DNA from 4 places in the Janthinobacterium sp. SUN211 genome. Region 1 is predicted to be linked to each of the others. Evidence: predicted binding sites of a transcription regulator. Region 1 holds the regulator's gene; each other region holds the start of a gene.
What was found. The regulator FNR, encoded in region 1, switches genes on or off when oxygen is low (the NO sensors DNR and NnrR bind a similar motif). The targets are predictions, from matches to a motif close to TTGATNNNNATCAA.
Positions count from the first base shown of each region.

Region 2: O3301_RS27025 (FeoA family protein) is a predicted target of FNR. The motif match lies at 5,545-5,558, and genes of this name have one in related genera.
Region 3: O3301_RS03515 (PAS domain-containing methyl-accepting chemotaxis protein) is a predicted target of FNR. The motif match lies at 2,498-2,511, and genes of this name have one in related genera.
Region 4: O3301_RS02460 (XrtA system polysaccharide chain length determinant) is a predicted target of FNR. The motif match lies at 4,225-4,238, and genes of this name have one in related genera.

Region 1 is NZ_JAPWIC010000003.1:61,275-69,013, forward strand. It holds gene ccoO (cytochrome-c oxidase, cbb3-type subunit II) at 1-235, shown strand, start outside; gene O3301_RS11525 (cbb3-type cytochrome c oxidase subunit 3) at 237-440, shown strand; gene ccoP (cytochrome-c oxidase, cbb3-type subunit III) at 433-1,353, shown strand; gene ccoG (cytochrome c oxidase accessory protein CcoG) at 1,356-2,738, shown strand; gene O3301_RS11540 (FixH family protein) at 2,794-3,318, shown strand; gene fnr (fumarate/nitrate reduction transcriptional regulator Fnr) at 3,322-4,080, opposite strand; gene O3301_RS11550 (response regulator) at 4,330-7,404, shown strand; gene O3301_RS11555 (TOBE domain-containing protein) at 7,406-7,739, opposite strand, start outside.
Region 2 is NZ_JAPWIC010000011.1:74,577-82,315, forward strand. It holds gene O3301_RS26990 (cytochrome b) at 1-241, opposite strand, end outside; gene purB (adenylosuccinate lyase) at 428-1,807, opposite strand; gene O3301_RS27000 (glutathione S-transferase N-terminal domain-containing protein) at 2,085-2,699, shown strand; gene bfr (bacterioferritin) at 2,757-3,233, opposite strand; gene O3301_RS27010 (Fe2+-dependent dioxygenase) at 3,655-4,335, shown strand; gene O3301_RS27015 (energy transducer TonB) at 4,490-5,191, opposite strand; gene O3301_RS27020 (bacterioferritin-associated ferredoxin) at 5,209-5,424, opposite strand; gene O3301_RS27025 (FeoA family protein) at 5,837-6,121, shown strand; gene O3301_RS27030 (ferrous iron transporter B) at 6,124-7,739, shown strand, end outside.
Region 3 is NZ_JAPWIC010000001.1:814,651-822,389, reverse strand. It holds gene O3301_RS03520 (protein-glutamate O-methyltransferase CheR) at 1-239, opposite strand, end outside; gene O3301_RS03515 (PAS domain-containing methyl-accepting chemotaxis protein) at 243-2,243, opposite strand; gene O3301_RS03510 (3-hydroxyacyl-CoA dehydrogenase NAD-binding domain-containing protein) at 2,871-4,958, shown strand; gene O3301_RS03505 (alpha/beta fold hydrolase) at 5,004-5,852, opposite strand; gene O3301_RS03500 (VOC family protein) at 5,960-6,358, opposite strand; gene O3301_RS03495 (DUF2798 domain-containing protein) at 6,460-6,753, opposite strand; gene O3301_RS03490 (LysR family transcriptional regulator) at 6,851-7,739, shown strand, end outside.
Region 4 is NZ_JAPWIC010000001.1:587,177-594,915, reverse strand. It holds gene O3301_RS02480 (hypothetical protein) at 1-1,789, shown strand, start outside; gene O3301_RS02475 (serine protease) at 1,786-2,550, shown strand; gene O3301_RS02470 (long-chain N-acyl amino acid synthase) at 2,555-3,301, opposite strand; gene O3301_RS02465 (XrtA/PEP-CTERM system exopolysaccharide export protein) at 3,502-4,125, opposite strand; gene O3301_RS02460 (XrtA system polysaccharide chain length determinant) at 4,369-5,898, shown strand; gene O3301_RS02455 (XrtA-associated tyrosine autokinase) at 5,915-6,757, shown strand; gene O3301_RS02450 (TIGR03016 family PEP-CTERM system-associated outer membrane protein) at 6,741-7,739, shown strand, end outside.

The sequences.
Region 1 (7,739 bases):
CAACCCGCGCGACGTGGTGCCCGAGTCGAACATGCCGTCCTACCCCTGGCTGGCGAAGACCAAGCTGGTGCCTGACGACATCATGCCGAAGATGCGCGCCCTGAAACGCCTGGGCCAGCCGTACAGCGATGAAGAGATCGCCGCCGGCCCCGCGCAGCTGCAGGACAAGACGGAAGAAGACGCCCTGGTCGCCTATCTGCAAGGCCTCGGTACATTAATCAAAACAAGGAATTAGCATGGCAATCGAAAACCTGTTTGACAGCGCCAGCAGCGTCATGACGGTGGTTTCCTTTACGACGTTCGTGGGCATCCTGTGGTGGACGTTCAGCCGCAGCAACAGCGACTTCGACGCGGCAGCCCGCCTGCCGTTCGCCGACGACGCGCTCGACTATCCGGCCGAAGCCGAAATGACCCTGGCGAAGGAGCATAACCATGGCTGACTTTACCAATGGCTTCTGGAATATCTACATCATCGTGCTGTCCCTGCTGGGCATCATCGGCTGCGGCGTGCTGCTGTACTCGCAGTCGAAAATCAAAGTGGTCGAGGGCGCCCCTGCCGACGGCACCACGGGCCACGTCTGGGACGAGGACTTGAAGGAACTCAATACGCCGATGCCGCGCTGGTGGATGTGGTTGTTCTACATCACCATCGTCTTCTCGCTGGCCTACCTGTTCCTGTATCCGGGCCTGGGCAACTATGCCGGCAGCCTGGGCTGGAAATCGACGGGCCAGTACGAGGAAGAGCTGAAGAAGGCGGAAGCCGACTACGGTCCCCTGTTCAACAAGTACCTGAGCCAGGACTTGAAGACGGTGGCCGCCGATCCGCAGGCGCAAGCCATCGGCCAGCGCCTGTTCCTGACCTACTGCGCGCAATGCCACGGTTCGGATGCGCGCGGCAACAAGGGCTTCCCCAACCTGACGGACAAGGACTGGCTGTATGGCGGCGAACCCGACATCATCAAGACCACCATCATGCACGGCCGCAATGGGCAAATGCCACCGATGGGCGCTGCCCTGGGCTCCGAAAAGGATGTCGAGAACGTGGCCCATTATGTGCTGAGCCTGTCCGGCTCGACCTCGGATCCCGTCAAGTCCGTGCTGGGCAAGGCCAAGTTCGGCGCCTGCATGGCCTGTCATGGCGCCGATGCCAAGGGTAACCAGATGCTCGGCGCGCCAAACCTGACGGACAAGACCTGGCTGTACGGCGGCAGCGCCGACACCATCATGGAAACCGTACGCAAGGGACGCAGCAACACCATGCCGGCCTTCAGCGATTTCCTCGGCGAATCCAAGGTACACGTGCTGTCGGCGTATGTCTGGAGCCTGTCGAATCCGCAGGCACCCGCAAAGTAAAAATGGAACCTCAAGTCATCAAGATGTATGCGGCCCGCGAGCAAATCTACCCTCGCGAGGCCAAAGGACGCTACGCTACCTGGCGATGGGTATGCGTATGGCTTACCCAGCTCGCGTTCTACGGCTTGCCGTGGTTGACCTGGAATGGCAGGCAAGCCCTGCTGTTCGATTTGACCACGCGCAAGTTCTACATTTTCGGCGTCGTGCTGTGGCCCCAGGATTTCATCTATCTGGCGGCCCTGCTGATCATCTGTGCGTATTTGTTGTTCCTCGTCACGGCCATTGCCGGGCGGGTGTGGTGCGGGTTCTCTTGCCCGCAAACGGTATACACGGAAATTTTCCTGTGGGTCGAACGCCGCATCGAGGGCACGCGCAGCGCGCGCATGGCCCTCGACAAGCAGGGCCCCTCCGTGCGCAAGGCGTTCAAGAAGACGGCCAAGCACCTGGTATGGGGCGCCATCGCCCTGTGGACGGGCTTTACCTTTGTCGGCTACTTCACGCCGATCAAGGAACTGGCGCAGTCGGTGACCACGCTGAACTTCGGTCCCTGGGAATGGTTCTGGGTATTGTTCTACAGTCTGGCAACCTACGGCAACGCGGGCTGGCTGCGCGAGCAGGTGTGCAAATACATGTGCCCCTACGCGCGCTTCCAGAGCGCCATGTTCGACCAGGACACCCTGATCATCACCTACGATGCCAAGCGCGGCGAACCACGTGGCGCCATGAGCAAGAAGGCCGGCAACAACGACAAGCTGGGCGATTGCATCGACTGTACCCTGTGCGTGCAGGTGTGTCCGACCGGCATCGATATCCGTAACGGCCTGCAGTATGAATGCATCGGTTGCGCCGCTTGCGTCGATGCCTGCAACAGCGTGATGGACAAGGTCGACCGGCCACGGGGACTGGTACGCTACAGTACCGACCATGCGATGGAAAACAACTTCAATTCGAAGCAGATACGCCAGCGCGCCATGCGCCCGCGCGTCTTGATCTACACTTCCATCCTGGCCCTGATCATCATCGCCGTGTGTACTTCGCTGGCCCTGCGCACGCCCCTGAAAATGGACGTGATCCGCGACCGCGGTTCCATGGGACGCGAAGTGGAAGACGGCATGATCGAAAACGTCTACCGCCTGCAGATCATGAACACATCGGAGCAAAGCCAGCATTTCAAAATCAGCGCTTCCGGCTTGCCGGGCCTGACCTTGCTGACGCGCGAAGAAGTGACCTTGCAGCCGACGGAAACGCTGGGTTGGCCGATCCGCCTGCGCGTGCCGCACGGCGTGGGAGAGAAGGGCTCGAACAAGATTGCGATCGAATTGCAATCGCTGGACGACCCATCGCTGCATGTGCGTGAAAGCGCGGTATTCATCGTGCCGCGGTAATAGCAGGAAGGCCAGTCCCCGCATGGGGATTGGCCGTTTACACAGGAGAAATACCATGTCCGACAGTCTGAAACTGCAAGCACCCGTTGCACCGTGGTACAAGCATCGCTGGCCATGGCTGCTGATGATCGGCCCCGGCCTGTCCGTGGTCGTCGGCAGCTTCATGGGCTATATCGCGTTTACGCAGCCCGATGCGCTGGTGGTGGGCGATTATTACAAGCAGGGCAAGGCGATCAACCAGGATTTGAAGCGCGACACGATCGCCAGCGACCTGGCGATGGATACGCGCCTGTCGTATGACGTGGCGCAAGCGCGCCTGACCGGTTCCGTGCACAGCTTCGGCAAGGCCTATCAGGCGCCTTTGCAGCTGCACCTAGCGCATGCGACCCTGCCGGAAAAGGATATCAAGGTGCTGGTACAGCCCGATGCGGCCGGCAATTTTTCCGTGGCGCTGCCGATGCTCGAGCGCAGCCGCTGGCAAGTGCTGGTGGAAAACGACAAACGCGAGTGGCGCCTGTCCGGCATCTGGACCTGGCCGCTGCAGCGCAGCATCGCGCTGCATGCGGACGAGGAACTGTAAGTCTTATTTGCAGACGTCCGTGCCGGCCGTAATCGCCTTCAGTTTCGCCGGCTGCAGGATTTCAATTTCCCGGTTGGAGACACGCAGCCAGCCTTCCTTCTTGAACTTCGACAGCAGGCGGCTGACGCTCTCGATGGTCAGGCCCAGGTAGTTGCCGATTTCCTCGCGCGACATGCGCAGCTGGAAATTGCTGCCCGAATAGCCGCGCGCTTCATAGCGCGACGCCAGGTTGACGATGAAGGCGGCAAAGCGCTGCGTCGCCTGCATATTGCCCAGCAACAGCATGACGCTTTGCTCGCGCGTGATTTCCTGGCTCATCATGCGGTGGAAATGGCGCAGCAGGGTCGGCATATTGCCCAGCAATTGTTCCAGGCTGGAAAACGGGATTTCACACACTTCGCTGTCTTCCAGCGCCACCGCATTACAGTGGTGGCGGTCGGCGCTGATGGCGTCCATGCCCAGCAGTTCGCCCGCCATCTGGAAGCCCGTCACCTGCTCTTCGCCGCCCGGATTGATCTGGTACGTCTTGAAATGCCCCAGGCGGATCGCATACAGGTTCTGGAACGAGTCGCCGATGCGGAACAGCGAGGCGCCGCGCACAATCTTGCGGCGGCGGCCTATGATCTGGTCCAGCCTGTCCATGTCGCCCACATCGAGGCCCATCGGCAGGCACAATTGATGCATGCTGCAGGTCGAGCATCGCGCACGCAACGCCTCCACGTTCACGGTGGGCAAGGTTGGAGTGAGTAGCGCTTCAGTCATGTCGGTACCTTTTAGAAAATGCAACAACAAGTTTACTGCATACAGCCGCATACAGGGTTGCCGTATACCAATTTCACCGTAAATTCGGCGAATAAACGACGTCCAGCCTTTAATTATATGGCAACATCGTCAAAAGCCCGTACGGGGCGGGCAATTTGCGCGGCGGCGCTTGCCAAGCTGGGGCATTGATAGGAAAATTCCTGACAGCATTATCTGCCGCCTGTGCCGCCCGGTACTGAAAAGGAAATCATGAAGCCTCTCGGCATTAAAGCAAAAGTCGCGCTGGCCACCAGCCTGACCTCGATCGCCATGATCGCGCTGGTCACCATGATCCAGGTGCAGCACATGCGCGACGACTTCACCCGAGTACTGCTGAGCCAGCAATCGTCCCTGATCACCCGCACCGCTGCCGAGCTCGACGACAAGCTGGGCATGCTGCTGCAGATCGTCACCCTGACGGCCCGACAGCAGCCGCCGGAATTGATCGCCCGGCCCGCCCAATTGCGCGAATACTATTCGCGCCGCTCGATGCTGGTGCTGTTCGATGACGTGCTGGTGCTCGACGCGCATGGCGCCGTCGTGGCCGACATGCCGGAGGTAGCGGGGCGTGCCGGCATCAACGTCGCCGAGCGCGAGTATTTCCAGACCGTCCTGCGCACGCGCCAGCCCATGATCACCGAACCGATGCTGGGCAAGTCGAGCGGCATGCCCATCGTGCAGATGGTGGCGCCCGTGCTGGCCGCCGATGGCCAGGTGGCCGGCGTGGTGATCGGCGTGCTGCGCCTGTACAAGGACAACCTGCTGGGCCGCCTGCGCTCGGAAAAGATCGGCAAGAACGGCTATTACTTCATTCTCACGCGCGGCGCCGTGCCGCGCTACGTGCTGCACCCCGATACCAGCCGCTTGCTGCAACCGCGCAAGCCGAACGCCAACCTGACGACGACCCAGCTGCTGAAGGAAGATGGCGAAGGCAGCATGGTCAGCACCAACAGCCGCGGCATCACGGCCGTCAACAGCTTCAAGCGCCTGAAATCCGTGAACTGGCTGCTGGCCGCCTCGCTCCCCGTCGAGGATGCCTTCGAACCGTTCGATGGCGTGCTGTACCGATTGGTGCTGTGGAGCATCCTCGCCTCGCTGCTGGCCGCCTTCGTGCTGGGCTGGGTCACCGTGCGCCTGCTGTCGCCGCTGGTGCGCCTGCGCGACACCCTGCAAGCCCTGCGCACCAGCGGCAGCCGCTTCACGCCCGTGCCGGTGCAGCAGCGCGACGAGATCGGCGAACTGACGGAAGCGTTCAACGGCCTGATGAGCGAACGCGACCGCCTGCAGCAGGAACTCGAATCGCGCGCGGCGGAGCTGGAACAGGAACGCGACCGGGCCGAGGCGGCCAACCGCGCGAAGAGCGATTTCGTGGCCAACATGAGCCATGAAATCCGCACGCCCCTCAATGCCGTGCTGGGCATGGTGTATTTGCTGGGCAATACCAGGCTCGACACGGAACAGCGCAAGTATCTGACCATGGTCAGAGTGGCGGGCCAGTCGCTGCTGGGCATCCTCAATGACGTGCTCGACTATTCGAAGATCGAGGCGCGGCGCATGGAGTTGTCGCCCGTCGAATTCGACCTCGACGAAGTCATGAATACCCTGGCCACGACGATGACGATGAATGCGGGCGAAAAGGAGCTGGAACTGGCCATCGCCGTCGAGCCCGACGTGCCGCGGCGCCTCGTGGGCGACGCCCAGCGCCTGCAGCAAATCCTCGTCAACCTGGCCGGCAACGCCATCAAGTTCACGGAAAGCGGCGAAGTGGTGGTGGCCGTCAGCCTGGCCGAGAGCGAGAGCGGCCGCGCCTGGCTGCGCTTCGAAGTGCGCGACACGGGCATCGGCATGACGGAACTGCAGCAACAGCAGCTGTTTGCCGCGTTTTCCCAGGGCGACCAGAGCATCACGCGGCGCTTCGGCGGCACGGGCCTGGGCCTGGCCATCAGCAAGCAGCTGATCCACATGATGGGCGGCGACATCGCCGTCGCCAGCAGCGAAGGCAAGGGCAGCCGCTTCTGGTTCAGCGTGCCCTTCGAAATGCTGGCGCAGCCGGCCGAAACGCGGCGCACGCCGGCGCTGGGCCAGCTGCGCCTGCTGGTGGCCGACGACAACCGCACCACGCGCGAACTGATCGTCAAGCTGATCGAGGCATGGGGCTGGCTGGCCGACGAAGTGGACTCCGGCTTTGCCGCCATCGAGCTGTACCGCGAACGCCTGGCGCAGCAGCAACCGTACGACGTGGTGCTGGCCGACTGGCACATGCCCGTCATGGATGGCCTGGCCACGGCCAAGGCCATCCGCCAGGCGGCCAGCGGCCAGCGCCAGCCCATCGTGGTGATGGTCAACGCCTTCGCCCGCAACCACCTGGAAGAAATCTCCAGCGCGGCCGAGGCCGACGTCGTGCTGATGAAGCCGATCACGGGCTCGAGCCTGTTCGACGCCCTGCACCAGGCGCTGATCGCCAAGGACGACGGCGGCGAGCAACGCATGCTGCACCAGCCGCTGGGCACGGAACTGGCCGGCGTGCACTTCCTGCTGGTGGAAGACAACCACCTGAACCAGGCCGTGGCGCGCGGCATCCTCGAACACATGGGTGCCACCCTGGACGTGGTGGGCGACGGCTTGCAAGCCGTGGAACGGCTGCGCACGGAAGCGCTGCGCTACGACATCGTGCTGATGGACATGCAGATGCCCGTCATGGACGGTTTCAGCGCCACCCACATCATCCGCACGGAACTGCGCTTGCACCTGCCCGTGATCGCCATGACGGCGGGCGTGCTGGCGTCCGAGCGCGAGCGCTGCATGACGGCCGGCATCAGCGATTTCATCGCCAAGCCCGTGGTGGTGGAAGAAATGATGGAAGTCATCCTGCGCCACCTGCCCAAGCGCCCGCAAGTGCAGACGGCCGAGCCCGCACACGTCGCCGATGAGGAAGTGTTTTCCATGGCGCCGCTGATGCGCGTGATGGGACGCGATGCGAAGGGGCGCGGCGTGCTGCGGCGCATGGTGGAAGACGCGCTGAACAAGGGCATGACGCCCGTGCACGAGGCCGAAACGGCGTTGCAGGCGGGCCGCCACAGCGACGTGGCACGCATCCTGCACAGCGTGCGCGGCTCCGTCGGCACCCTGGGCACGAAACGCCTGATCCGCGCCGCGTTCGCCACCGAGGAAGCCATCGATGCGGGCCGCCTGGACGAGGTGCCGGCGCTGCTGGCGCACACGGCGCAGGAACTGGAACAGGCGCTGGCGGCGGCGGCGGATTGGTTGTCGCGCCTGCAGGATTAAATCAGGCGGGCACGCCCAGAATCACGCTGGACGCCTTGAAGATGGCCGTCACGTTGCTGCCAAGCTCGATGCCCAGGTCGGTGCTGCTCTGGTTGGTGATGATGGCGGCAATCGTGCCGCCGCGCGGCAAGTCCAGCACCACTTCCGTATTGACGGCGCCCGTCTGCACGCGCGTCACGACCCCGGCCAGCTGGTTGCGCGCGGAAAAGCGCGCGCCCTGGCTGTCCGTCACGAGGATGATGGACGACGCCTTGATCAGCGCAAACGCTTCCGCACCCGGCACCAGGCCCAGGCTCGCGCTGCTGCCCTGCGTGACGATGGCCACGATGTGCTGG
Region 2 (7,739 bases), on a different contig from region 1:
TTTGCCAGGCCACCATGCTGGCAGGGTGCGGCGGCGGCACGTTGGCCTTGCGCCACAACAGGCGGATGGCGGCGATGGCCAGCACGGTCACGCCCAGCCACTTATGCCACGAGAAATATTTGAGTTTGGTGGGCGTCAGGCCGGGAATATCGACCATGACCAGGCCCATGACGAAGGCGCTGATGATCAGCAGGGCGGTCAGCCAGTGCAGGATGATGGCGGTGGTGGTGTAGCGTTGCATCGACGGCTTTCTTGAAAGTAGTACGTGTTAGGACTAATTCGGCCTAATATACCAAAGAAAAGCAAATTGCGCTGCGTGCTGCAGATTCTACAAGAAAGATTGCCGGAAAAACCGCGGGGCGGGCAGCATTTGTGTGCTGGCCGCCCCGCGGGAGTGGGATCGTGAAGATCCCCATGTGGAAACTGCTTAGATGGCTTTGGCCAATTGCGCGGCGATACCGATGTAGTTAGCCGGCGTCATGGTCAGGAGCACGTCCTTGGCATCCTGCGGAATGGCCAGGCCATTGACGAAGGTTTGCAGCGCTTCTTTCGAGATGCCCTTGCCGCGCGTCAGCTCTTTCAGCTGCTCGTACGGGTTTTCGATGCCATAGCGGCGCATCACGGTTTGTACGGGCTCGGCCAGCACTTCCCACGTCGCGTCCAGGTCTTGCGCCAGGCGCGCATGGTTCACTTCCAGCTTGTTCAAGCCGCGCAGGCAGCTGTCATAGGCCAGCAGGGTGTAGCCGAGGCCCACGCCGATGTTGCGCAGCACGGTCGAATCGGTCAGGTCGCGCTGCATGCGCGAGACGGGCAGTTTTTCCGACAGGTGTTTCAGCACGGCGTTGGCCAGGCCCAGGTTGCCTTCCGAGTTTTCGAAGTCGATCGGGTTGACCTTGTGCGGCATGGTCGAGGAACCGATTTCGCCCGCTTTCAGTTTCTGCTTGAAGTAGCCCAGCGACACGTACGTCCAGATGTCGCGGTTCAGGTCCAGCAAGATCGTGTTGGCGCGCGCGAAGGCGTCGAACAGTTCGGCCATGTAGTCGTGCGGCTCGATCTGGATGGTGTACGGATTGAACACCAGGCCCAGGCGCTGTTCGATGACGGCCTGCGAGAATGCGGGCCAGTCGAAGCCGGGGTAGGCGGACAGGTGGGCGTTGTAGTTGCCGACGGCGCCATTCATCTTGCCGAGGATTTCCACTTGTTCGATGCGTTTCACGGCGCGCTGCAAGCGGGCCACGACGTTGGCAAATTCCTTGCCCAGGGTGGTCGGGCTGGCCGTCTGGCCGTGCGTGCGCGACAGCATCGGCACGTCGGCATTGTCGTGCGCGATCTGCGTCAGCTTGGCCACCAGGCCGTTCAAGGCCGGCAGCATCACGCCATCGCGGGCCGCTTTCAGCATCATGCCGTGCGAAGTGTTGTTGATGTCTTCCGAGGTGCAGGCGAAATGGATGAATTCCGACGCCGCCACCAGTTCCGGCACGTCCGCCACTTGTTCCTTCAGCCAGTACTCGACGGCCTTGACGTCATGGTTGGTGACCGCTTCGATGGCCTTGATGCGGGCCGCGTCGGCTTCCGAGAAGTCGGCTGCCATCTTGTCGAGCAGGGCGGTCGCTTCGGCCGAAAACGGCTTGATTTCGGCGAAACCGGCTTGCGACAGCGCTTGCAGCCAGGAGATTTCCACTTTCACGCGGTGGTGCATGAAACCGGCTTCGGACAGGATCGGGCGCAGCAGATCGGTCTTGCTGGCGTAGCGGCCATCGAGCGGAGACAGGGCCGACAGCGTGGAATACGGAGTAGTAGAAGTCATGAGAGCGGACGCAAGTTAAAGAAACGGTTGGCGTGTGGCGCGCGGGGAGGGAAGGGCCATTGCAATACAGCAACACTGACGGCGCCACAGTAAAGGGCGATTTTACCACCGCTGGCCGCTGGCCAGCCGTCCGTTGGCCGCCGGCACGCCGCTTTTGGACCGAATCCGGCGCCGATGCGGCGTGCCTGCCACACCCGCCGGGCCGCCGGGCGCGTGCTGCCAAACAGCGCTGCCGCCGATGCTATACTGCTTGCTGCTCCCTTACCTTAAAGTACCTATGAAACTGATCGGTTCCCTCGCCAGCCCGTATGTCCGCAAAGCCCGCATCGTGCTGGCGGAAAAAAAGCTCGACTATGTCTTCGAGCTGGAAAACGTGTGGGTGCCGGAAACCCGCATCGCCCAGGCCAATCCCCTGGGCAAGGTGCCCTGCCTGGTGATGGAGGATGGCAGCACCTTGATCGATTCGAAAGTCATCGTCGAATACCTCGACACGCTCACGCCCGTGTGCAAGCTGCTGCCGGCCGGCGGCAACGGCCGCGAGCGGGCCGATATCAAGAACTGGGAAGCGCTGGCCGACGGCATTCTCGACGCGGGCGTGCTGGTGCGCCTGGAGCGCACGCAGCGCCCGCCCGAGCAGCAAAGCGCGGCCTGGATCGCGCGCCAGCTGGACAAAGTCACCCTGGGCCTGGCGGCGCTGGAAGCGCGCCTGGGCGAGAGCGCGTATTGCGCCGGCAAGAACTACACGCTGGCCGACGTGGCCGTGGGCTGCACCCTGGGCTGGCTCAGCTTCCGCTTCCCGGAAATCGACTGGCGCGCCGATCACCCCGCGCTGGCGCGCCTGTTCGATAAACTGTCCGAGCGGCAGTCGTTCAAGGACACCGTGCCGCAATAAGGCGCGGACGTAAAAAAACCGGCGATTGCCGGTTTTTTTATCTGCCTCGAAGAAAAATTACTCTTCAATCGCCATCTGGCTTTGCAGGTAGTTCTGGATGCCGACTTTGGCGATCAGGTCGATCTGCGTTTCCAGCCAGTCGATATGTTCTTCCGTGTCTTCCAGGATCATCAGGAACAGGTCGCGCGAGACGTAGTCGCCCGCTTTTTCGCTGATGGCGATGCCTTCCTTGACGGTGGCGTGCGCGGCGCGTTCCAGCTTCAAGTCGCATTCCAGCATTTCCGGCGTGTTCTCGCCGATCAGCAGCTTGTGCAGCGCTTGCAGGTTCGGCAGGCCGTCGAGCATCAGGATGCGGTCGATCAGCTTGTCGGCGTGTTTCATTTCGCCGATCGATTCTTCGTATTCCTTCTTGCCCAGCTTTTCCAGGCCCCAGTGCTTGTACATGCGCGCATGCAGGAAGTACTGGTTGATGGCCGACAGTTCGTTGGTGAGCTGTGCGTTGAGCATGCGGATGACTTCTTTATCGCCCTTCATGGGATTTCCTTTGTTCTGTGTCGCGTTCGATGATGAAACCGGAGGCTGCTGGCGTTCACTGCCGGGTGGCGCTGGCTGCCTGGTGGCGCGCAGGTTGCCGGTTTCGCTATGCCCGCATGATAGCGCAAAATATGGGCGATTTCGGGCGGTAAACGGCATTTTTCCGTCTTTTTAACGTAAATATCGTGCGAATAAAACCCATTCTCAAATGGATTGGCACATTTTTCCGTTTTTTATTTGCTAAGGAAAATGATGGCCATTCTCATTCGCGTTCCTGGCGTTTTTTTGCTGCGGCTGGCGCGCCTGCATGGCCGCGCTGAAAAGGCGGGAAATGTTGCTCCGTTCTTGCTTTTGTGTCTTCTTGGCCGCTGCCGGCGATGCGATAATCAGGCAGCGATATTTACTGAAAAAGGATAGCAAGATGATGCTGCATATACCCGGCGTGCTGACGCCGGAACAGGTCACGCAGTTTCGCCAGCGCCTGGCGCAGACGGACTGGGTCGACGGGCGCGCCAGCGTCGGGGCGCAAGGCGCGCAAGTCAAGCGCAACCGCCAGCTGGCGGAAGGTTCGCCGCTGGCGCTGGAACTGGGCGAGATCGTCAGCCGCGCGCTGATGGCCAATCCCCTGTTCTTTTCCGCCGTGCTGCCGCTGCGCATCCTGCCGCCGTTCTTCAACAGCTATGCGGGCGGCGAGCACTATGGCCTGCATATCGACGGTGCCATCCGCACGCCGAAAAACGGCATGCAATCGATGCGCGCCGACGTCTCGTCGACCGTGTTTTTGAGCGAGCCGGACGAGTACGAAGGCGGCGAGCTGGTGGTGGTCGACGCGTATGGCACGCATGAAGTGAAATTGCCGGCCGGCGACGTGATCGTGTATCCGTCGAGCAGCGTGCATCAGGTGCTGCCCGTCACCAGCGGCGAGCGCATCTGCTCCTTCCTGTGGACGCAAAGCATGGTGCGCGAGGATTGGAAGCGCAGCATGCTGTTTGAGCTCGATCAAAACATCCAGAGCGTGCGCGGAGAACACGGCGATTCGCCGGCGACGGTGGGCTTGACGGGGCATTATCACAATCTGCTCAGGATGTGGGCGGAGATGTAGCGCGCAAAAAAAAGTCTGCCTGGCCCGGGGATGTAGGCTGGCAGACTGAAACAAGCAGTTGCTTGACTGGTACAGAAAACAGGGCGCAAAAAAGCAAGCAGGGCACAGGGTGCGGTGCTTGCGGGCTGGCAGCGGCGCAAGGGCCGCCGGAAGGCTAGCTCAGTTGGAAGGTCAGCGGTACTAACACGTACACGGGAACAGGCTTGCCGTTCTCGATCATCGGCTTGAACAGCGCGCGCTGGGCGGCTTGGCGGCCCGCTTCATCGAGGTTGCCGTAGCCGGTCGATTTATGAATCAGGATTTGCTCGGGCAAGCCCTTTTCATTGATCAGGATGCGCAACACCACGGTGCCGCTTTCGCCCAGGCGGCGCGACAGATTCGGGTAGATCAGTTGCGGCGCCTTGATGTATTCGACGCTGCTGACGGTGCGCGGCGTCGACGGCGCCGGTGGCGTCGGCGACGGTGTCGATGGCGCTGTCGGTGCGGCGGTGGCAACCGGTGCCGCTTCGGCGCGCGTCGGCTGCGGCGGCGTGATCGTCGGTTCGCTCGGCGCTACGGCGATCAGCGGCAGCGGCGGGATCACGGCGCGCGGCACGGGGGCGCTCAATTCCACGGTTTTCGGTACGGACGGTGCCGGCGGCTTGGGCGGCGCCGGCGGGGCGATGATGCTGATGGTGGTGATGGTCGGCATGGCCGCCGTGACCACGCGGCTCAGCAGGCCGCTCTGAATGGCGTAAAAGCCGGCGATGTGCAGGACGACGATGGCCATCAGCGGCGCGAATTTGTTGCGCTTCTTGTCGAAGTCGGCAAATTGCTGCACGGCCTGCACCGTTACGGGCGGGGGCATCATCGTCATGGCGTTCATCGCTTTCTTTAGTTTGTCAGTACAGCTCGCATCAATACGGTTTCTTGCAGCGCCACGGTGGCGTTCAGGTGATCGTTCAGCACTTCCCGCGCGCAGGTGTGGCATTTGCCGCAGCAGGTGGCCACGCCCAGGTCGCGGCGCAGTTCGGCCATGCTGGACAGGCCAAGATCGACGGCTTGACGGATTTCACGATCAGATATGTTGTTGCAGACACATACAATCATTGATACACCTTCTGGCTGGAGGATGAACAGACACTAGTGCTGGAAAGCATTGTTGCTAGTGTTTTAATGAGAATCATTATCATTACGTTTCATTGTCGCGCAAAGCGGGGGACAATGCAAGTGATTTTGATCAAGTGTGCGGCAATTGGCGGCCTGGCGCCGCAGCTTCACAGGCCATGTTTCCGAATGACGCAGCCCTTGATGGGGGCGGCTCTCCGGGCTAAATAAAAACTATTCGCATTCATGTTTATAATGCTGGTATTGTCTCGGACGGTCACCGTCTGGACAGATTGAATGGCCGCTTGTCGGTAATGCGCAACAGTTGCGTTTTACCTCACAAACCTGGAACCGGTGCAAGGCGCCTTGCGCCGTCGCCGGTATCAGGTGTTCTTAATTTGAACGGAATTTGCTCATGACTCTAGTTCCACCCATGATGACGCTCGATGCGCTGGCAGTCGGCCAGAGCGGCACGGTGTTGCATATCACGCCCCACACGGCAGGACAGACGGAGGACGGCGTCGACCTGGCCCGCCGCTTGATGGAGTTGGGATTCGTTCCCGGCGAACGTATCCGCATGCTCAAGCGCGGCATTCCCGGCGGCGATCCGCTGGCCATCAAGGTCGGCAATGCCACGTTCGCACTGCGCCGCTTCGAAGCGGCGCTGATTACGATTCAACCGCTGCTTCAACCGGAATGACCATGGGTGCTGTCGAAACTATCGTGGATGCAGGCGTGCACAAGCCGCCGCATCAGCCACAAATTGCCTTGCTGGGCAATCCGAACTGCGGCAAGACCGCCCTGTTCAACCGTTTGACGGGCGCGCGCCAGAAAGTGGCGAACTACGCCGGCGTGACCATCGAGCGCAAGGAAGGCCATTTCACCTCGCCGGCCGGCAAGCCCGTGCGCCTGCTCGACCTGCCGGGCGCCTACAGCCTGTCGGCCACCACGCCCGATGAAGCCATCACGCGCGACGTGGTGGGCGGCTTGCGCCGCGGCGACCCGCGTCCGGACGCCATCATCTGCGTCGTCGACGCCACCAACCTGCGCCTGAATCTGCGCCTGGTGCTGGAAGTCAAGCGCCTGGGCCTGCCCATGCTGCTGGCCCTGAACATGACGGACGTGGCGCGCAAGCGCGGCATGCTGATCGACACGGTGAAACTGTCGCAGGAACTGGGCATGCCCGTGGTGGAAACCGTGGCGGTGCAGCACGATGGCGAAAAAGCCTTGCTGAACGCCATCGACGCCATGCTGCCGCTGCCGGCAGTGGAAGCGAAACCGCTGGCGGCCATCGATGCCGTCACCGTCGAAGAAACCCAGCGCGAAGTGCGCCGCATCCTGTCCGCCGTCAGCAATGACACGAGCGACAAGGGCAACCTGACGGAAAAGATCGACGACGTGGTGCTGCACCCCGTGTTCGGTCCCATCATCCTGGCCGTGCTGATGTTCCTGATCTTCCAGGCCGTGTTTGCCTGGGCCGCCACGCCGATGGAAATGATCACCGATGGCGTGGGCCACCTGGGCGCCGTGTTGACGGCGAACATGCCAGACGGTCACCTGAAAAGCTTGCTGGTGGAAGGCATCATCGGCGGCGTCGGCAGCGTGCTGGTGTTCCTGCCGCAGATCCTGATCCTGTTCTTCTTCATCCTGAGCCTGGAAGACTGCGGCTACCTGCCGCGCGCCGCCTTCCTGCTGGACCGCCTGATGGGCGGCGTGGGCTTGTCCGGCCGCGCCTTCATCCCGCTGCTGTCGAGCTTTGCCTGCGCCATTCCCGGCGTGATGGCGGCACGTACCATCCAGAATCCGCGCGACCGCCTGGTCACCATCATGATCGCGCCGCTGATGACGTGCTCGGCGCGCCTGCCCGTGTATGCGCTGATCATCGCCGCCTTTATCCCGGAACGCCAGGTATGGGGCTATCTGAGCCTGCAAGGCCTGGTGCTGTTCGTGCTGTATTTCGCCGGCATCATCTCGGCCATGGCCGTGGCCTGGGTCATGAAGCGCGGCATGGGCGTGCGCGGCAACCAGCCGCTGATGCTGGAATTGCCCGCCTATCACTGGCCGCACCTGCGCAACCTGGCCGTCAGCCTGTGGGAGCGCGCGAAAATCTTCCTCACGCGCGTCGGTACCATCATCCTGAGCCTGATGATCATCCTGTGGTTCCTCAGCACCTTCCCCGGCGCGCCGGATAACGCCATCCATCCGCCGATCTACTACAGCCTGGCCGGCATCCTGGGCCGCGGCCTGGAAGTGATCTTCGCGCCCATCGGCTTCAATTGGCAGATCTGCATCGCGCTGGTGCCTGGCATGGCGGCGCG
Region 3 (7,739 bases), on a different contig from region 1:
AAGAACAGGGTGTCGTTGGTGGTCACCAGGTCGATGAAATGGGCCACCTCGTCGCGGTCGCTGGCCACGCGGTCCAGGTACGCCTGGTAGCTGTGCAGGGACAGCGCCTGCAGCCGTGGCTGCAAGCGCCGTTCCAGCAAGACGCTCTTGCGCGCCGTCATGGCGATGCCCGTATGCTGGCGCACCAGCGCGATCAGGGTCGTCAGCACCTCGGGCGTCAAGGTGGCCGCGTGGCTCATGGCCTACACCACGAAGCCGGAGACAGTCTGGTTCAGGCTGCCCGCGCGCTCGTTCAAGCCATCCGTCGAGCGGGCGATGCTGTCGCAGTTGGCGGCCGACTTTTCCGTTTCCTCGGCAATGTACTGGATCGCCGTGGACACTTCGCGCGCCGTCAGCAGCTGCTCGTTGGCCGCCTTCGAGATGTCCGAGATGGCCAGGGTGGTCTTCGCCACGCCCGAGACGATCTTGTCGAAGGCGTCGCTGGCCTGGCGGGAGATTTCGCTGCCCGTCGAGACACGCTTGACGGATTCGTTGATCAGCTTGGAAATTTCCTTGGTCGCCTGCGAAGAGCGCTCGGCCAGCTTGCGCACCTCGTCGGCGACGACGGAAAAGCCCAGGCCGTGCTCGCCCGCGCGGGCCGCCTCGATGGCCGCATTGAAGGCCAGCATGTTGGTCTGGTTGGCGATTTCGCTGATCACCTTGACGATTTCGCCGATGTCTTCCGACGAGCGGTTGATCAAGTCCATCGCCTCGATCGACTTGGCGACGGCGCGCGCGCCCGCTTCCGCTTCCTGCTGCGTGGCTTTCGCCAGGTAATCGGCGTTCGAGGTGTTTTCCGCGATGGAATTGATGGAAAAGGTCAGGCCGTCGATGGAGGCGTTCATTTCTTCCACCGTGGCGCCCAGCGCCTGCGTGCCCACAGCCACGCCCGTCGCCCGTTCGGCGATCGCGTGCGAGGCGTCGGCAAAGCCGTTCGCCGCCGATACCACGTTGCCGATCACGCCGCGCAAGTCGATGATCATCTTGCTGATGCCGCCGGCCAGCAGGTCGATCGGCTCGTCGCCCTCGGGCACGATATTGCAGGTCAGGTCGCCTTGCGCCGCGCGCGCCACCGACTCGAGCAGGGCATTGACCTTGCGGCTGTCGTTGGCGGCCTTGGACTGGATGCTGTTTTCCAGGTTTACCTGTTCGCTGATGTCAATGGCGAACTTGACCACCTTATACGGCTTGCCGTTGAGGTCCAGGATGGGGTTGTAGGTGGCTTGTATCCACACCACCTTGCCATGGTTGCCCAGGCGCTTGTAGCGGCCCGCGTCGAATTCGCCGCGGTTGAGCTTTTGCCAGAATTTCTTGTACTCGGCGCTGCTCGCATACTCGGGCTCGCAAAACATGCGGTGGTGCTCGCCCTTGATATCGCTCAAGTCATAGTCCATGACGGCGAGGAAATTGTCGTTCGCATCGAGCACATTGCCCTGCATGTCGAATTCGATCACGGCCTGCGCCTTGCCGATGGCGCTGACCTTGCCTTCGTACTCGGCGTTGCGCTTTTTCAGGGCCGTGACGTCGCTGGCGAACTTGACCACCTTGAAGGGCCGTCCTTCCGTATCGAAAATGGGGTTGTACGAGGCATTGAGCCAGATTTCGCGGCCGTCCTTGGTGACGCGCTTGTATTCGCCCGCGTCGAACTGGCCTTGCCCCAGCTTGTGCCAGAACTGCGCATAGTCGTCGCTGTTGGCGTAGTCGGGCAGGCAAAACATGCGGTGATGCTTGCCCTTGATCTCGTCGAGCGTGTAGCCGACGGACTTGAGGAAATTGTCGTTGGCGTCGAGGATGGTGCCGTCGAGCCGGAATTCGATCACGGCCTGGGCCTTGCTGATGGCGTCGATCTTGCCTTCGTAATCGGCGTTGCGGCGCTTGGTGGCCGTGATGTCGGTGGCAAACTTGATGACTTTATACGGCTTGCCGTCCGCGTCGAGGATGGGGTTGTAGGATGCGTTGATCCACACTTCGCGCCCATCCTTGGCGCGGCGCTTGTATTCGCCATGGTCGAACTCGCCACGTCCCAGCTTAGCCCAGAAGTTGCTGTATTCATCCGTCTTGACATACTCGGGGTCGCAGAAGATGGCATGGTGCTTGCCTTGCACTTCCGCCAGGGTATAGCCGACGACGCGCAGGAAATTGTCGTTCGCATGCAGGATGGTGCCGTCGAGTTCGAATTCGATCACGGCCTGGACACGGTTCAATGCAGTATTTATCGCTTGTAAGTCCAGATCCTGGGAGTGGCTGACATGGCTGGCTGCGTCCATAGTATTTCCTTCGGGGTGAGAAGAGGAATGGGAACGATAATGCCGCTGCGATTACTTTTACTGCTATCCATAAAAGGCAGCAATGTTATTGCCGCGGTCGACATCTGGTGATAATCGGTGAGAATGTGCGCGCAGAACGGCCGCCAGTGTTTTTCCTGCGGTATGCCTTATTGTAGATAAATTGTAGAGTATTGATTTGTATCAACAATTTTATTATTCCCCAGCATCTGGCGAAAAACAAGGGGCGGGAATAAATAATGTAAAAACTGTCGCAATTGGCCCATGCCGGCATATAACAAACGCATTTTCTTACATAATAAAACGGCGTTATTATTATTGTGCTTTTATTATTTAAATGAATATCCAAGTGATAGCTTCTACTGAAACTTGCTGCATGCAGCAGAATCTTTCCGCAAATGATGTTGTACCATGGCGTACCATGCTGGCGCCTGCGCGCGCACGACAAAAATAATACGAGCGTTCTTTTATGCGGTATAGTGCAGCTTCATCCCTTGCAACCACCTCATCGCCAAGCAAAAACCTATAGACCAACAAGGAAGAGACATGAGTGCTGAATATCAAGTGAACGGCGCCGTTGCCGTCATTACCCTGGCCAACCCGCCCGTCAACGGCCTGGGCCTGGCGACGCGTACGGCCGCCGTGGCCGGCATCCGCCAGGCGCTGGCGGACGACGCCGTCAAAGCCATCGTCATCACGGGCGCCGGCAAGGCCTTTTCGGGCGGCGCCGATATCAAGGAATTCAATTCGCCCAAGGCGCTCACGGAACCAACGCTGCACACCCTGATCAACGTCGTCGAGCAATCGACCAAGCCCGTGGTGGCAGCCATCCACAGCGTCTGCATGGGCGGCGGCCTGGAGCTGGCGCTGGGCTGCAACTACCGCGTGGCCGCGCCTGGCGCGCAGATGGCCTTGCCGGAAGTCAAACTCGGCATCTTGCCGGGCGCGGGCGGCACGCAGCGCCTGCCGCGCGTGCTGGGCCTGGAAATGGCCTTGAACATGATCGTCTCGGGCACGCCCGTAGCGTCCGAAAAACTGGCCGGCACGGCCCTGTTCGACGAAGTCATCGCGCCCGGCGCGGACTTGCTGGCCGCCGCCGTGGCCTTTGCCACGAAAGTGGGTGACGTGCGCCCGCTGCCGAAAGTGCGCGAGCGCAAGGTTGACTACCCGAACCACGAAGCGTTCCTGCAATTTTCGCGCAATACCGTGAAAGCCATGTCCGGCCCGTTCCCCGCACCGCTGAAATGCGTCGATGCCGTGGCGGCCGCCGTGACGATGAAATTCGACGAGGGCTTGAAGTACGAGCGCGAACTGTTCATGCAGCTGGTGCAGTCGCCCGAGTCGAAAGCCCTGCGCCACGCCTTCTTTGCCGAGCGGGTCGCCAGTAAGGTGCCCGACGTGCCGGCCGACACGCCCGTGCGCGCCATCGCCAGCGCGGCGATTGTCGGCGCCGGCACCATGGGCGGCGGCATCGCCATGAATTTCGCCAACGCGGGCATCCCCGTGACCTTGCTGGAAACGAAGCAGGAAGCGCTGGACAAGGGCCTGGCCACCATCCGCAAGAATTATGAAAACACGGTCAAGAAGGGCAAATTGACGCAGGACAAGGCCGAGCAGCGCATCGCCTTGGTCAGCGGTACGTTGGCGTATGCCGATATCGCGCAGGCGGACATCGTCATCGAAGCCGTCTTCGAGGAACTGGGCGTCAAGGAAACCGTGTTCAGGCAGCTCGACGCCGTCATGAAGCCGGGCGCCATCCTCGCCTCGAACACCTCGACCCTGGACCTGGACAAGATCGCCGCGTTCACCCAACGCCCGCAAGACGTGGTCGGCACGCATTTCTTCAGCCCGGCGAACGTCATGAAGCTGCTGGAAATCGTCCGCGGCAAGGAAACGGGCAAGGATGTGCTGGCCACGGCGCTGGCGCTGTCGAAAAAGCTGAAAAAGACGGGCGTCGTTTCCGGCGTGTGCGACGGTTTCATCGGCAACCGCATGATCGAGCAATACAGCCGCCAAGCCGGTTTCCTGCTGGAAGAAGGCTGCCTGCCGGAGCAGGTCGACAAGGCCGTCGAGAAATTCGGCTTTGCCATGGGTCCGTTCCGCATGGGCGACCTGGCCGGCAACGACATCGGCTGGGCCATCCGCAAGCGCCGCTATGTGGAAAAACCGGAAGTGACGTATTCGAAGACGGCCGATCTGCTGTGCGAACTGGGGCGCTATGGTCAGAAGACGGGCGCCGGCTGGTACGACTACAAGCCGGGCGACCGCAAGGCTTACGCCTCGGAACAGGTCAACGCCATGATAGTCCAGCATTCCGCCGACATCGGCGTGGCGCGGCGCAAGATCAGCGACCAGGAAATCGTCGAGCGCCTCGTGTATGCGCTCGTCAACGAAGGCGCGCGCATCCTGGAAGAGGGCATCGCCCTGCGCGCCTCGGACATCGACATGGTGTATCTGACGGGCTACGGCTTCCCGCTGTTCCGCGGCGGCCCGATGTTCTACGCGGACACGGTCGGCTTGCCGAACGTGCTCGACACGATCGCCGGCTATGCGAAAGGCCGCCACGGCGAAGCGTGGACGCCGGCGCCCCTGCTGGTGAAGCTGGCGGGCGAAGGCAAGGGCTTCAATAGTTGATGTTGGGTTGTTGAATGACAAAGGGCAGATTTCTCTGCCCTTTTTTTATTTCTTCTTCGCCACCATCTTGACCGCCTCGTTGACGATGACGGGGTTGTCCTTCTGGATGTAGTAGCCGGCGCCCGTGATGCGCTCGATGGCCGGCGCGCCGGACAGGCGCTGCCAATCCTTTTCCTGGGCCCGCACCACGTTTTCAAACGAGCCCATTTCCTCGATGCCGAACTTGTCGCGCACCAGCAGCATGGCGGGCACGCGCAGCGGGCTGCCCATGTCGACGTGCTGCAGACATTGCGTCTGGGCATCAAATTCGGCCGATTCCGTACTGTTGAACATCAGCTTGCGCCGCGTCTTGACGAGCATGGCGTAGGTGGATGCGTCCGTCTGCAGGCGGTTCCATTGCTGCGGGTGCGTGGGATCGAGCAAGACCAGGCCGGCCACGTCCTGCGGGTACAGCTTCGCATACACATACTGGTACAGCCCGCCCAAGCCATGGCCGACCAGCACATACGGCGGTTTCAGGCCAGCTTGCGCCAGCAGGGCGCGCTGCTGGGCAGCGATGGTGCACGGGTCGCGCGGCGTGGTGGTTTTCTTGCTGTCGCCGTAGCCGGGACGGTCGTACACGAGCACGCGGTGCTGTCTGGCCACTTCGGGCGCCACCTTGGCCCACACATCCTTGCCGTCGCCCATGGCCGACTGGAACACGACGGGCACGCCGCCCTGGCCGCTCACGGTGTAGGCGATGCTGGCGTCGGGCAGGGCGGCGGTAGCCGGCACGCCGGGCATGACCGGGGTCGATGGCAACAGAGAGCAGCCGGAAAAACAGCCTGCCAGCAGCAAGCCGGCGCTGGAGAGGAGCATGGTGCGCGCGGGGCGGCCGACGAATAGATGATGCATGAATCTCCTTCTTGGTGCAGGGACCGGGGACCGGTATGGCGTGCCAGCCATTATAGGCAAATCGTCACGAAGTGGAAATGCCGAACAGAGGTGGATTTCCCGTCCTGTCAGCCGGCGTCGGCGCGGTGGCAGACGGCTTCGATGCGGTTGCCGTCAGGATCGAACAAAAAGGCCGCGTAATAGCTGGCGTGATAGTGGCGCAAGCCGGGCGCGCCCAGGTCGATGCCGCCCTGCGCCAGCCCCGCGTGCCAGAACGCTTCCACGGCCGCGCGCGAGGGGGCCTTGAAGCAGCAATGGCGGCGCGGCGCGTCGCCGGGCGCGGGGCCCAGCCGCACGGAAAAATAGCTGCGTTCGGGGTGTTCGGCATCGCTGCGCTCGCCATAGCCTATCCACGCATTGGCATGGTCGCTGCCCACCTTGGGCACGCCGAGCGCGGCGAAGATGGCGTCGTAGAAGCGCTCGGCGCGTTCCAGGTCGCTGACGGTGAGGGAAACGTGGTCGAGCATGGTCACTCCGCAGTAAAAACAAGGACGGCCATAGCATAGCCCGGATCAGGGCGGCCGTGGGCGGGAGTGACCGAGTGATACTGCCGGTGGCCGACTGCCGGTTAAGGGCGGCGGGCGCACGCACATGGCCCATCGGCCGCGCAGGCGGGGCAGGTCGGCGCCGGGCGCGCCAGCCGGGTGACGATATTGCGGCTGATGACTTGCACGCGGGGCGCGAACAGCATCACGGCGCAGAAGGCCACGGGCCAGGCGGCAAAGAACGCGTGGCGCCAGCGGGGTAGGAAGTCCGCCTGCAGGCCGATATTGAGCCAGGTGACCCAGGCGCTCATCAGCAGGGTCATGACCAGCGACATCAGGAAGGCAAATACGCAACGCAAACGCAGGGCTTCGGACATGGGACACTTTCAAAATGGTAAGGAAAGGGCAGCGTAACAACTTGCAGCAATCTATACTAGAGCCATATTTTTAATTTCAAATTCCGAAAATGCAATCATGCTCGATGATTTAGCCCTGTTTGTTTCCATTGTCGAGGCGGGCAGCCTGCATGCGGCGGCCGTCAAGGAAGACTTGCCCGCCGCCACCGTCACGCGCCGGCTGCAAAAGCTGGAAAGCCAGCTCGGTTACCGCTTGCTCAACCGCAGCGCGCGCCGCCTGCAGCCGACGGCGGAAGGCTGGCAATACTACGAGCAGTGCCGTCCCCTGGTCCATGCCCTGAGGCAAGCCACGCAGCAGCTCGACGCCAGCCTGTCGGCCGTCTCGGGCAGCATCCGCGTGCTGGCGCCCGTCAACTTCGCCAGCGGTTTGCTGACGCCGGCCTGGGTCAGCTTCATGCAGAAGTACCCGGACATCCGCCTGGAGCTGGAACTGTCGAACCTGCTGCAAGACCTGGTGGGCAGCGGCGCCGACCTGGCCATCCGCGTGGGCTCGCTCGACGATTCCTCGCTGATGCAGCGCCGCCTGGGCAGCGCCGCGCTGGTGATGGTGGCCGCGCCCGGCTACCTGGCGCGCGCCGGCGTGCCGCGCGATTTGCAGGAACTGGAAAAGCATGAGCTGATCGTGGCCGAACCGCTGCGCACCTGGCGCTTGCGGCGGCCCGGCAACGGCGCCGAAATGGTGATCGAACCGCAGGCGCGCCTGCGCGTGAACGAGATGCGCCTGGCCGTGGAAATGGCCGACGCGGGCATCGGCATCCTGCTGTGTCCGCTTCTGCAATGCCGCGATGAAGTGGCCAGTGGCAGCCTGGTGCGCGTGCTGCCCGACTGGATGCCGCAGCCGCGCCACGTGTACGCCGTGTGGACGCAGCGGCGCTACCTGCCGGCCCGCGTGCGCGTGTTGCTCGAACACCTGGCGTCGTTTGCGGCCGGCAATCCGCTGTTGAACG
Region 4 (7,739 bases), on a different contig from region 1:
GGACGGTTACCTGGCCCTGGGCTTGCCCTTTGCTGGCCTGTGGCTGGCGCGCGCGCGCAGTCGCTGGCAGGCGGCGCTGGCCTTGCTGCTGCTGGCCCTGGCCCTGCACGCGGCGTTCACCACCTTTTCACGGGGCTTGTACGCGGCCCTGGCTGCGGCCATGCTGCTGGCCTTGTGGCAAGCCCTGCGGACGGCGCCCGGCGCAGGGCGACCACCGCAAGGCCGGCCGCCCGTGCGGGGCATCTTGCTCAAGCTGCTGCTGGCCGGCCTGGGCACCGCCCTGCTGCTGTACATGTTCAGCCTGGCCGGCTACCGGGGCTTGCTGGCCGCCGCCGTCCTGCTCGCGGCCAGCTTCGTGCTGGCGGCGCGGCCCTTGCCGTGGCGCCTGGCGCCGGCCAGCCTGCTGTGCGCGCTGTGCCTGCAGGGTCTGCTGGCCGCCTGGTGGCCGGAGCCGGCCTTGCAGCCAACGGCCGGCTGGCTGAAAGGCCCGTATTTCCTGTTCCTGCTGGCCGCCATGCTGCTGACGGGCACCTTGTGGCCGGGCGGCGCCGGCGGCAAGGGTCCAGCCAGGCTGGGCCTGGCGATGATGGCGTGGACCATGCTGGCATGCAATCTCGCCTGGATAGGCTGGCACTGGGCCGGTCCGCTAGCCCTGCTGCCGGCCGGCCTGGTCGTGCTGCTGGCCATGCTGATGCTGTGCAACGGACGCTTGCACCCGCCGCTGTGGCGGCTGGACCGGGCCAGCCTGAGCATCGCGGGCGCGGCCGGCATCCTGCTGTTGCTGGCCATCCCCGTGTCGGCCAGCTATTACGCCACCGAACGTTTCGCCACCACGGCCTTCGACATGCAGGGCCGCTTGCGCCATTGGCGGCAAGTGCTGGCCATGCAGCCGCCCGACTGGGGCAACCGCCTGTTCGGCATGGGCAGCGGCAGCTTTCCCGCCACCTATTATTGGCACAATCCGGGGCGCGAGGTGCCGGCCAGCATCGCGTATGCAGAAGACAGGGACGCGCCCGGCAATTATTATGTGCGCCTGGCCAGTCCCGGCTACAGCGCCGGCTATGGCGAACTGCTGCGGCTGCTGCAACGCCTGCGCGTGCAGCCTGCCACGCGCTACACCCTGGCGCTCGACGTGCGCAAAAGCGGCCCCATGCCCGTGCTGCAGGTGCGGCTGTGCCAGCGGCAATTGTTGTATGCACAAAATTGCGTGGAAATCCCCCTGCGCCTGCGCCCGCCCCCGCCCGGCAATCCGCCGGCGGCCTGGCAACACTATGACGTGCCGTTCGACAGCGCCTGGCTGGGCACGGGCGCCTGGCTGCTGCGCCCGCCCGTGCAGCTGGAACTGGCGGCCAGCGGTACGGCCGTCTCATCCGTGCTCGACGTCGACAACCTGAGCCTGCGCGCGCCCGGCGGCGAGGAACTGATCGCCAACGGCCGTTTTACGCAGGCCAACAATTACTGGTTTTTCAGCAGCGACCACCATCACTTGCCGTGGCATATCAAGAGCATGGCGCTGCATCTGCTGGTGGAAACGGGCTGGTGCGGCGCACTGACCATGCTGGCCCTGCTGGCCGTGGCCGGCTTGCGCCTGCTGCGCCGCGCCGCGCGGGGCGAGCCGGGCGCGCTGGCCTGCGCCGCCGCCCTGCTGGGTTTTCTCGTCGTCGGCCTGTTCGACAGCCTGCTCGACGTGCCGCGCCTCGCCCTGCTGTGCCATCTGATGCTGCTGTGCGCGCTGCTGCAGCCCGCGCCTTCCCCGCCACCTCCCCACCTTGAAAGCGCGCCGCCATGACACCCCTGTTTTCCGCCCTCCTATTCTGCCTGGCCCTGGCCAGCGCGCCGTGCCGCGCCGATGCGCCGCTGGCGCAAACCATCGCGCGCATCAAACCGTCCATCGTCGGCGTGGGCAGCCTGCAAAAGACGCGCACGCCGCCGATGAATTTCATCGGCACGGGTTTCGTGACGGGCGACGGCTTGAGCGTGCTGACCTGCGCCCACGTGATCCAGAAACTGCTCGACGCCAATCCGAATGAAGTCATCGGCATCCTCACGGGCCAGGGCGAGGCGGCGCAATTTCGTCCCGCCAGGGTCCAGGCGCTGGACACGGAACACGACCTGGCCTTGCTGCGCCTGGCGGGCGCGCCCCTGCCCGCCCTAGCGCTGGGCGACGCGGCCACGGTGCGCGAAGGCCAGGCCATGGCATTTACAGGGTTTCCGCTGGGCACCTTGCTCGGGCTGCACCACGTGACGCACCGCGCCACCGTGTCATCGCTGACGCCGGTGGTCATGCCCAGCGAAAACGCGCAGCGCCTCGACATCCGGCGCCTGGCGCAGCTGCAAAAGGCGCCGTACACCGTGTTCCAGCTGGACGCGACGGCGTATCCGGGCAGCAGCGGCAGCCCCCTGTTCGATCCCGAGACCGGTCTCGTCTACGGCATCGTCAACATGGTGTACGTCAAGGGCCTCAAGGAAGCGGCCATCAGCGCCCCGAGCGGCATCACTTACGCGATTCCGGGCAGCTACATGCAGACGCTCTTGCTGAAAAACAAATGAGTGATCAGTTGCGCCCCTGCCTCAGCCGGTCCGTAATGCCAGGCTCATCCCATGTCGGAAAAAAAAAGGGGTAAAACGACCGTTCACCCCCATGCTGTTCCATCAGGCCACCGTATTTACGGATCTGGGCCCCCATGTAATCGAGGTCCAGCCGTAGCAGCACGGCCGGCGCCCCCACACGCGTGCACTCGCGCTCGCCGCCAAAGTCCTGGAAACCCAGCATGCGCTTGTAAAACACCACGTGGCGCGGGTTGACTTCGATCACGTAATCCGTAAAGCCGTGAATATTGTGGGCATAGATATAAGAAATATGAATCAGCGCCGCGAACACGCGCTTGCTCACCCCCTTGTCGATGGCCAGGCGCGACGGTTCGCACAGGCGCCGGCCTTCCTCGCGCAGGACGTCGAGCTTGTCGCGGAAGTTTTCATCGGCCGGCAAGCCGGTCTCGTCATTGTCGAGGCACAGGGTCATGGTGCCGACCGTGGTGCCGGCCGTTTCCGCAAACAGCGTGATTTTATTCAGGGCATGCGCGATGCCGGGATCGACGGCATAGCCGCGCCAGCCGTACATCTTGCGGATCAGCAAACTGGCCGCCTCGCGCCGGCCGCGCGAATTGGCCATGCGGATATGAAAGCGCTGCAGGTCGAGCTCATGCTCCATGGCCGGATCGATCTGCCCCTCGCCCACCACCAGGTCATTGAAAGTACCGGGCGTGTCGAAGGAAATAATGGGTTCATCTTCAAAGCTCATCTTGTCCTCACGTTCATCGGCCGCCGTCGAGACGGACTGAAGCCAATGCCTTGTGACAAGAGAAAAACTGGAGAAGTTCCCGCGCCAGGCAAAAAAAACAGAAGAAATATGCTATTTAATAGCAAAATTGCATGCTGAAATTTGCCTGCAAGTACAAAATGACAAATATAAGTGCTGTTTTGATATTGCCGAGTCCGCTATTAAAAGAAGCTCTCCGGTATCAGCAGCACGTCGCCCGGGCGCATCATGACGTTGGCGGAAATATCGCCACGCTTCAGGAGGTCGTCGAGCCGCACGCCCAGCTGCTGCTGGTTGCCTTCGCGCATGCGGATGATGCTGGCCTTGTTGCCGGCCGCGAAATCGGTGATGCCGCCCACGGCGATGAGCACATCCATCAGCGACATGCCCAGCCGGTACGGCAGCGCCTGCGGCTTGGCCGCTTCGCCGATGACGCGGATCTGCTCGCCATACGGGCCCGAGAAATTGGTGACGATGACCGTCACCACGGGCTGCTGGATGAACTTGCCCAACGCTTGCTCGATGTCGCGCGCCAGCTGGGTCGACGTCTTGCCGCTGGCGGGCAAATCCTCGACCAGCGGCGTGGTGATCTTGCCGTCCGGCCGCACGGCCACCGTCAGCGACACTTCCGGATTGCGCCAGACGATGATGTTGACGGAGTCTCCCGGTCCGATCAGGTAGTCGTGCATGGGCGCGCTGTCGTCGGAGGGCGCCAGCGGATGGGACGTGCGGCAGGCGCCCAGCAAGCCGGCGGCCAAGCCCAGGCCCAGCGTGTTGCAGACAAATGCACGGCGAAACGGATTCATGCGGAGCCTCTTCGAGTCGATGGCGCGTCCATGGCCGGCCGCGCAGAACCAGCCTGGGCCGCGAACTTCCTATGATTATTAAAACCCGGCAAGTCAACCTTGAGGCGTATCAAGAAGCAATCATCTTGGGAAATTTTGCCTCCCAGCCGCCCTATACTTTGCTTACTCAACAGGCAAGCATTTCTTGCAATACGCCGTCGCCAGCCCATCGACCGTGCAGCACCGTCACCTGAAGGAAGCGACATGGAAGAATTGATACAGCAATTGCTTTCCAGCCTGAAAGGCATCTGGAAGTACCGCTGGCATGCGGTGCTGGTGGCGTGGCTGGTGGCCATCGTCGGCTTCATCAAGGTGATCACCCTGCCCGACGACTTCCAGACGTCGGCGCGCGTGTTTGTCGATACGCAAACCATCCTCAAGCCGCTGATGGCCGGCATGACCAGCGTGCCGAACACGGAACAGCAGGTGGCCATCATGAGCCGCACCCTGCTCAGCCGCCCGAACGTGGAGCGCGTCATGCGCATGGTCGACCTCGACCTCGATTCGAAGACCGTGCGCGAACACGAGGCCCAGCTCGACGACCTGATGAGCCGCATCAAGATCACCGGCACCAACGCGTATGACATCTACACGATCAGCTACAGCGGGCGCGACCCGAAGCTGGTGCGCGACGTGGTGCAAAGCCTGCTCACCATCTTTGTCGAAGGCAGTTTCCAGGGAAAAAAAGGCGATTCGCAAAAGGCGGTGCAATTCATCGACGAGCAGATCAAGAATTACGAGGACAAGCTGAGCGCGGCGGAAAACCTCGTGAAGGAATTCAAGATCCGCAACAACCTGCTGCTGCCGCGCCAGGGCATCGACTATGGCAGCCAGCTGCTGATGTCGTCCGATAGCCTGAACAATGCCAAGCTGGAACTGGTCGAGGCGGAGCAGGCCCGCAAGGCCATCCAGAGCCAGATCGAAGGCGACGAGCCCGTGCTCGACCTGGAGCCGAACGCATCGGCCATCGCGAATCCCGAACTCGACGAGCGCATCGCCACGCTCAACAAGAACCTTGACAGCCTGCGCATGCAATTTACGGAACTGCACCCCGACATCATTTCCTCGAAGCGCCTCATTGCCCAGCTGGAAGAACGCAAGATCGAAGAAAGCAAGCTGAAGACGGCGGCCGGCGACCCGGGCAAGAACTACAGCCCCATGCTGCAGCAGCTGAAGGTGGCGCTGACGGATGCGGACGCCAAGGTGGCCGCCATCCGCGCCCGCGTGCAGGAATACAACGCGCGCAATGAACGCCTGCTGGCGCAGAGCAATGCCGTGCCCGAGGTGGAATCGCAGCTGGCGCAGCTGAACCGCGATTACATCATCAACAAGGAAAACTATGAAAAGCTGATCGGCCGGCGCGAAGCGGCCAAGCTGTCGGGTGAGCTCAGTTCCACCACGGAAATGATGGCCTTCAAGATCATCGACCCGCCCACGGTGCAATATGCGCCCGTCGGCCCGAACCGCCCGCTGCTGTTCAGCGCGGCGCTGGGCGCGGCCCTGGTGGCCGGCGTCGCCACGGCCTTGCTCATCAGCCAGGTGCGTCCCACCTTCCTCAGCCCCGCCGAACTGCGCGACGCCACGGGCTTGAACGTGCTGGGCACGGTATCGATGAACTGGACGGCGCTGCAGCAAGTGCGCCGCCGTCGCGCCCGCTACGGCTTTGGCGCCTGCCTGGGCAGCCTGTTCGTGCTGTACGGCGGGGTCATGACGGCCGCGCTGCTGAAATTCTAGATCCCGGGGAGCGACGATGAGCAGCAAGGACAGCGGCAAGCAGGAACCCACCATCCTGGGCGTGGCCGAGGCCGGCGTGCCGTATGGCGCAGCGGGCGCGGCGGGGGCGGATGGCGCGGACGCGGCCCGGTCGCCCCAGTACCGCCCTCTGAACCTGGCCCGGCTGGCGGAGCAAGGCATGCTCACGCAGGAAGGCGGACGCAGCTCGGTGGCCGAGGATTTCCGCATCATCAAGCGCCCGCTGCTGCGCCAGGCGCGCGCCAGCGGCACCGAGGCCATCCGCCACGGCAACCTGATCGTCGTCACCAGCGCCATGCCCGGCGAAGGCAAGACCTACTGCGCCGTCAACCTGGCCATGAGCATCGCCATGGAAATGGATATCACGGTGCTGCTGGTCGATGCCGACGTGGCGCGCCCGTCCGTGCTGAAAGTGCTGGGCCTGCCGCCGGAGCCGGGGCTGATGGACGTGCTGCTCGACCCGCAACTGGCCATGGGCGACGTGATCCTGAAAACCAATGTGGCCAACCTGAGCATCCTGCCCGCCGGGCGCAGCAACAAGCATGCGACGGAATTGCTGGCCAGCCGCGCCATGAGCCGCCTGCTGGCGGAAATTGCCAGCCGCTACAGCGACCGCGTCGTCATCTTCGATTCGCCGCCCCTCTTGATCACCAGCGAGGCGCACGCGCTGGTCGGGCAGATGGGACAAGTGGTGATGGTGGTCGAGGCGGAAACGACGACGCAGCACGCCGTCAAGGAAGCGCTGCGGCAGATCGAGTCGTGCGAACACATTCATTTGATCTACAACAAGACCAAATCGTTCCCCGGCAACGACTACTACGGCTATGGCTATTACGACTAGCGGCCGGGTTCCGCTGCCGCTGCTGCCGTTCCTGTCCCTGCTGCTGCCCCTGCCGGCCGGCGCCGTCGACTGGCTGGTGAAACCGTCGCTGCGCCTGCGCGAAAGCTATACGGACAATGCCTTGCGCGCGCCGTCCGGCCAGGCGCAATCGGACTTCATCACGGAAATCGCCCCCGCCATCGCCCTCATCGGCACGGGCCCGCGCCTGCGCGTGCACCTCGATTACAGCTGGCGCAAATACCTGTCGGGGCAGCGCGCCGATACGGATACCCACGAACTGCGCGCCTCGGCCGACGCCGAGCTGGTGCAGGACTGGTTCTTCATCGATGCGGACGCCAGCGTGAGCCGGCGCAACATCTCGCCATTCGGCCCGCAACTGATCGACGGCCTGCCCGACACGGACAATGCCAGCACCGTGCGCACGACGGGCATCAGCCCCTACCTGCGCCACCGTTTCCGCGGCCTGGCCTCGGCCGAGCTGCGCTACACGCGCAACACGGTCGACAGCGGCGGCGACCTGCTCTCCGTGCACAGCGATGAGCTGGAATTGCTGCTCAATGGCGAGCCGCGCGGCAACGGCTGGACCTGGAACGCCAGCCACGACGTGCGCCGCACGCAGGACAGCAAGCTGGCGCCCGTGCGCATGCAGCGCAGCAGCGCGGGCTTGCGCTATCCCATCAACAGCAAGTGGGCGGCCACGGCCAGCGGCGGCATGGAAAAGGAAGGCTATCTGTCGACCAGCGGCAAGGCGCCGGCGGGCCGCTTCTGGTCGCTGGGCGGCGTGTGGACGCCGTCGCCGCGCACCAGCGTGGCCTTCAGCACGGGCAAGCGCTTCTTCGGCACCACCTACAGCCTGGACGCCACCTTCCTGCAGCGCCATACCAACTGGCAGCTGAGCTACGGCGAAAACATCACCACCATGCCGACGCAGTTTTCGCGCCTGGGCGACCGCGATGCGGGCCGACTGCTCGATCAATTGTGG